2 regions of the Pseudoalteromonas sp. Angola-4 genome follow, and region 1 is predicted to be linked to the other one. Evidence: predicted binding sites of a transcription regulator. Region 1 holds the regulator's gene; the other holds the start of a gene.

Region 1 (3,429 bases):
TTTTCAGACACGCTAGCCATTATGCATCAAGGAAAAATAGCCCAACAAGGTACTCCAGAGCAGCTTTTTGCCGTGCCAAAGACAAAGGAGGTTGCAGAGTTTCTGGGTCAGGGCATATACTTAGGCGCAGAAGTGTTAACGGCAACTGAATACACAACGCCTTTTGGTGTCGTGCAATCGCAGCATGAGCATACGCACAGTGCAATAAAAGGGGTGGTGTATATTCGTCCACACCATATTGAGCTTGCGCAAAATACGCAGGCCGATAACCCTCAAGGTGTGAGCATTTTAAGCCGTCGGTTTATAGGCTCGGCTTATGTTTACACTGTTGTAATTGCAGAGCAAGAGATTGAAGTTGCCGCACAATATGGCCAGTCATTTGAAATAAATGAGCAGGTTATAATAAAAATAAAACCTCACACGGTGAATTTTTTCGAATCATAACAAATGTGTTATTCGCTGTGTTTTATAAAGCTAAGGAATAACAATGGCGCAAGCGCAATCTGGGATTTGTGCTGAAGCAAACTTACACGGTTTGCATTTATTTTTTAATGTATTTGATGGTCAAGACGAGTCATTGCGCGCAAAGCTTAAGCGCGTAAGCGCAATTGAAGAAGAGTTTAGTGATCAGTTCTCCGAAGCCATGCTCTCTTGCATGGTGGCTATAGGCGCGCAATATTGGCCGCATATACTACCTGAATATATCCCAAGCGAGCTGCAAAGCTTTCCTAATATAAATCACAGTGATTTTGTTATGCGCGTACAGCCATGTGATTTATTCATACAAATTCGCTCAGACCGAGAAGATGTTAATCACCTTTTTGCATTGCAAATATTAAAGTTGTTTTCGCCCGATGTAGAGCTGGTTGAACAAATTCGCAATTTTAGGTTTTTAGATGGGCGAGACTTTAACGGCTTTATTTATGCAGGCGACACCCCACATGGACGCCAAAAACGAATCACGGCACTGGTTAATAACCCCGACAGCTTTGAACACCAAGGCAGCTATATTCATGTACAGCGTTATAAGCATGACCTGAGCGTATGGCAGCATTTATCACTAAGCGAGCAAGAACACATTATGGGGCGCACACGTTTAGATAACACCTTAATTGAGCCAAAGGTAGATACTAGCCACGCGACTAGAAGTGAGCTAAAAGATGAGAGCGGCCAAGCAATACTGCTTAACCAAAGCATGCCGTATGGCGATGTTTACGAGCAAGGCATGCTAAGTATTACATGCTCTGCATCGGGAAGTGCGTTTGAAAAGGTACTTAACAGCCGCATAGGAAAAGGGGAGTGTTACGACCATTGGCTTGATTTTACTCAAGCCGATATGGGGTCAGCTTTTTTTGCCCCCTCAGTTGGTTTTTTAAAGCAAATTTAAACCGTATCAAATAAAATACGTACTCGTTCAAGTGTGACGTCTATTTCAGAGATTTTTGCTGGGGCAATAAATATAGTATCGTCTCCGGCAATAGTACCTAATACACCATCGGCCTTTCCTAACGAGTCAAGTAAGCGGGCAATAAGCTGCGCAGCGCCTGGACTAGTGCGAATAATGATCATCATTTCATTATGCATAATATCAATGACTAACTGGCGTAATGGGCTTTTAGCTGTCGGCACTCCCATTTCAGCGGGTAGGCAGTAAACCATTTCTTGTTTAGCGTTGCGGGTACGCACAGCACCAAACTTACTTAACATGCGTGACACTTTACTCTGGCTTATATTGTCAAAGCCTTGCTCTTTAAGCGCATCAACTATTTCGCCTTGAGAGCCAAAGTTTTCTTCTTTTAAAAGTGATTTAAACGCTTTTACCAATGCTTCTTGTTTATCTTGAGGTTGCATAGTCTTTATTCATTATTGTTATTTATGCTGTAAATACTACACAAAAATGAATAATTATGCAGCAGTTGTTTAGTCAACTTGACAGTTTGATGCGATAAACCACCAAAGTTTACAACTATGGTCGAAAATATCGCAAAATAGGCCCGATAAATTTGTTTTTAGGCGCTAATTTCATTATCTTAAGGGCCACAAGTATTTCCTACCTCAAATGACGGAGAATTCCAATGAAAGTTGCTGTATTAGGTGCTGCAGGCGGTATCGGTCAAGCATTGTCTTTACTATTAAAAACAGGCTTACCAGCTGGTTCTGAATTATCACTTTACGATGTTGCACCAGTTGTACCAGGTGTTGCTGTTGACCTATCACACATCCCAACTGATGTTAAAGTAGCAGGTTTTGGCGCAGACGATTTAAACAAAGCGCTTGACGGTGCTGATATTGTTTTAATCCCAGCGGGTATGCCACGTAAACCAGGTATGGATCGTGCAGATTTATTTAACGTAAATGCCGGTATCATTAAAACACTAGCTGAAGGCATTGTAGCTAGTTGTCCTAAAGCACTTGTGGGTATTATTACTAACCCAGTAAACGGCACAGTACCGATTGTTGCTGAAGTGTTCAAGAAAGCAGGTACATACGATGCAAGCCGTGTATTTGGTATTACTACGCTTGACGTGATTCGTTCAGAAGCATTTGTTGCTGAACTTAAAGGCGTAGACGTTGCTACAGTTAAAGTACCAGTAATTGGTGGTCACTCTGGCACAACTATTCTTCCTCTACTTTCTCAAGTTGAAGGCGTAACTTTCACTGAAGACGAAGTTGCTGCACTTACTCCACGTATCCAAAATGCAGGTACTGAAGTAGTAAATGCTAAAGCAGGTGGTGGTTCAGCTACATTATCAATGGGTGCTGCTGCAGCACGTTTTTGTATGTCTTTAGTTAAAGGCCTACAAGGTGAAGATGTTGTAGATTACGCATACGTTGCTGTTGAAGATGGTGATGCAGAGTATTTTGCACACCCAGTACGTTTAGGTAAAAACGGCGTTGAAGAAATTCTTTCTTACGGCGAGCTAAGCGCATTTGAAGAAAAAGCGAAGAACGATATGCTTGAGACACTGAAAAAAGACATCAAAGAAGGTGTTGATTTCATGGCGTAATAGCCAAGTTATGCACAAAAAAGCCTGCTTATGCAGGCTTTTTTATTGCTCGAAAATTATGGCCCTTAAATACTAATTAAGGGAGGCTGCAAAGTTAGTGATCTCGCTCTACAGCTATACGCGCTAAGCTGATTAACGCTTGCTTGTACTGCGACTCTGCTAAAAAGTCTAAACAGGCAATGGCCTTGTCTGCTTCTTGCTGCGCCTTTTGCATTGTAAATTCAAGTGCGTTGGTTTGTTTAAGTGCCGTTAAAATAGCCTCAAGGTTATCCATACCATTGCAATGCTCAATGGCATCACGAATAAGGGCTCTTTGCTGATCACTGCCGTGCTTCATAGCGTATATTAGCGGTAAGGTTGGCTTACCTTCTGCTAAATCATCACCAATATTTTTACCTAATTGGTCAGCGTCTGCGTTGTA
Region 2 (3,429 bases), on a different contig from region 1:
TAAAAATTTAAGTGAAAAAAGATCATGTGGCTAAATTAGCAATTTCGCGCGTATAAAGGCGGTTTTAATTTTATAAAGGCATAAAAAAAGACGCCGAGGCGTCTTTTTAAATCAGCGTATAATAGCTAATTAAGCGAAGTTAGCGTTCGCGAATTCCCAGTTAACAAGCGCCCAAAAACCTTTAAGGTAATCAGGACGAACGTTACGGTAATCAATGTAGTAAGCGTGTTCCCATAAATCCACAGTTAGGATTGGTGTAACACCTTCGTCTGTAAGCGGCGTTGCTGCGTTAGACGTGTTTACGATATCTAATGAACCGTCAGCTAGTTTAACTAACCATGTCCAGCTAGAACCAAAGTTATTAACCGCTTTGTCGTTTAATGCATCTTTAAACGCGTCAAAAGAGCCCCATTTAGCGTTAATAGCGTCAGCGATAGCACCTGTTGGCTCGCCGCCGCCATTTGGAGATAGACAGTTCCAGTAGAAAGTGTGGTTCCAAATTTGTGCAGCGTTGTTAAATACGCCACCTTCAGATGAACAAACAATCTCTTCTAAAGATTTATTTTCAAATTCAGTACCTGGAATTAAACCGTTTAATTTAACAACGTATGTGTTGTGGTGCTTACCGTGGTGATACTCAAGAGTTTCTTGTGAAATATGAGGCTCAAGTGCATCAATTGCATATGGTAGTGACGGTAGTTCAAATGCCATTTTTTTATCTCCATCTTCTTTTGGTTGATAACTCGCTTGATAGTACGTAATGCCTGATAGAACAGACCACTTACCTATACCAAACGAAAATATAGTGTTACTATAATTGTTGAGTATTTTACTCAAGTTTAAGCAAACAGCAATGCTATTGCTAAAGACTATTTCAATTGCGGCTTTATTTGCCCATTTTAAGTTATATATCTGTGGCCACAATGATTTATTTTCAAGCCCTAGGTATATCAAGCTATCGTCATTTTGAGGTTGTAGATGGAAACCATTGATAAAATTAAACAGCAGATTTCAGAAAACCCAATTATCCTTTACATGAAAGGGTCGCCTAAATTACCAAATTGTGGTTTTTCTTCACAAGCGTCACAAGCTCTAATGTCATGTGGCGAACCATTTGCCTATGTTGATATTTTACTTAATCCAGATATTCGCGCTGAGTTACCAGCATACGCAAATTGGCCTACTTTCCCACAGCTTTGGGTTGAGGGCGAATTAGTAGGTGGTTGTGACATTATCATTGAAATGTTTCAACGTGGTGAATTACAGCCACTGATCACTGAAACTGCAGCTAAGTATAAAGAAGCTGACGCAGAGTAATTGCTACTTTGCTAGATTATTCAAGCCACGTTTTACGTGGCTTTTTTGTGCCTATATATAACTTTATTACGTCTTAATCTCTTGTTCAGCCCATCAGTGGGTGATTATAACTATTAATTTGTGCTCAATAGTTTGCAAACTCACCCCTTGCTCCTTGTTTAGGTGCACCTAGTCAGGATAAGTAAGCAACAAAGCTACTTAATATAAGCGCGAATTTTAATTAAAATATGAGTTTTATATCAATGCGCAATAAGACGTAATCATTTTGCGGGGCTAAACGTGTCGCTATCTGCGCTTAAAAATTCTTTTTAGAACAACTAAATAGCGAGTTTTTTGCCCAGCTATCAACACGTTTTTCCAGCCTTACAATAGTTCGCTCAATCAAGCGAATTGGCATTAAATAAAAATTCACTACATCTGCACTAAAAACGACACCACAATTAATAACTATACTAATGAACGCTAAAAAAGCGTGATCCTAAACCTCTAATTTATTTAAAACGCATTAAACTATCTAAATGTTAACTGAACCTGTGGGAAATTAGTGAATATTTATTCATTGCTTTGGTGCTTTACGTTTACGTAAAGGGTATTGCTTTAACGCCTTTGTTTTTACAAAATGTTAAAATTGACACCAGTGTCATGAAAAAATAACGCGCAAATAAGCGCTAATTGTTAAAACTTATGGGTAAAAAAGAAACCTTGCCTTGAAGTGAGAAATATTCAAGAATGTGAATATGTATTCAAAATAATATTGACTCTATTTACTATAGAGGCTAGTTTTGTGCGTCTGTTAGCAAATCGTCGAGCAGTTCATTCACGTTAACAGTGCAGCAAGGGAGGGGTCTATGTTATACGACTCAACATTAGAAAAAGATAATTGTGGCTTTGGCTTAATAGCCCAAGTAAATGGTCAAGCTAGTCATCGGCTTATTCGTACAGCTATTACTGGACTTGATCGCATGCAGCACCGCGGTGGTATTTCTGCCGATGGTAAAACAGGTGACGGCTGTGGTTTATTACTACAAAAACCTGACAGTTTTTTCCGTGCTATTGCGAGTGAGCATAATTGGCACTTAGGTAAAAATTACGCCGTAGGCATGGTTTTCTTAAATTCAGATCCCGTTTTAGCACAAGCTGCAAAACAGGTTTTATGTGAAGAATTAGAACAAGAAACACTTAAAATACTCGGTTGGCGTGAAGTGCCTACTGACCCTTCAATGCTAGGGCCAATTGCTACACAGCAATTACCTGGTTTTGAGCAAATTTTTGTTAGTGCGCCTGAAGGATGGCGCTCTAAAGATTTAGAGCGACGTTTATATGTAGCACGTCGCCGTGCAGAAAAGCGTTTAGCAGAGGATGAGTCGTTCTATATTGCGAGTTTATCGGGGTTAGTGACTATCTATAAAGGCCTTATGATGCCTGCAGATTTGCCTAACTTTTATTTAGACTTAGCTGATATTCGTATGACCAGCGCTATTTGTGTATTCCATCAGCGTTTTTCTACTAATACTCAGCCGCGTTGGCCTTTAGCACAACCATTTAGGTATTTAGCGCATAATGGTGAAATTAATACCATTGAAGGTAACCGCCAATGGGCTCGTGCACGTTCGTATAAGTTTTCATCGCCACTTATTCCTGATTTACAAAGTGCAGCGCCGTTTGTAAACGAAACCGGCTCTGACTCTTCAAGCTTAGATAACATGCTGGAGCTGTTTTTAGCCGGTGGCATGGATTTATTCCGTGCTATGCGTATGCTTGTGCCACCTGCATGGCAGAAAAACCGTGCTATGGATGATGACTTACGCGCATTTTACGACTTTAACTCTATGCATATGGAACCGTGGGATGGCCCTGCGGGCATTGTTATGTCTGATGGGCGTTTTGCAGCCTGTAACCTTGACAGAAATGGTCTGCGTCCAGCGCGCTATGTTATTACCCAAGATGGCTTTATTACACTTGCCTCTGAGGTAGGGATTTGGGATTACACTGCAGATGAAGTGGTCGAAAAAGGCCGTGTAGGGCCAGGTGAGCTGTTAGTAATTGATACTAAATTAGGCAAGATTTGGCACTCAGACGAAATCGACCAAGATTTAAAATCGCGTCATCCTT

The links. Region 1 encodes ArgR, which controls arginine synthesis, uptake and breakdown. Its sites were predicted from a motif close to ANTGAATANNTATTCANT; they were not measured.
Region 2: a site for ArgR is predicted at 2,048-2,065, ahead of gltB (glutamate synthase large subunit). Genes of this name have one in related genera too.

Annotation. Positions count from the first base shown of each region.
Region 1 covers NZ_JAQREK010000009.1:4,888-8,316, forward strand. Annotated here, with positions in the region: gene PSH48_RS11580 (ABC transporter ATP-binding protein) at 1-444, shown strand, start outside; gene PSH48_RS11585 (Dyp-type peroxidase) at 488-1,387, shown strand; gene argR (transcriptional regulator ArgR) at 1,384-1,851, opposite strand; gene mdh (malate dehydrogenase) at 2,076-3,008, shown strand; gene ispB (octaprenyl diphosphate synthase) at 3,103-3,429, opposite strand, start outside.
Region 2 covers NZ_JAQREK010000002.1:383,558-386,986, reverse strand. Annotated here, with positions in the region: gene PSH48_RS04170 (Fe-Mn family superoxide dismutase) at 130-711, opposite strand; gene PSH48_RS04165 (Grx4 family monothiol glutaredoxin) at 979-1,317, shown strand; gene gltB (glutamate synthase large subunit) at 2,166-3,429, shown strand, end outside.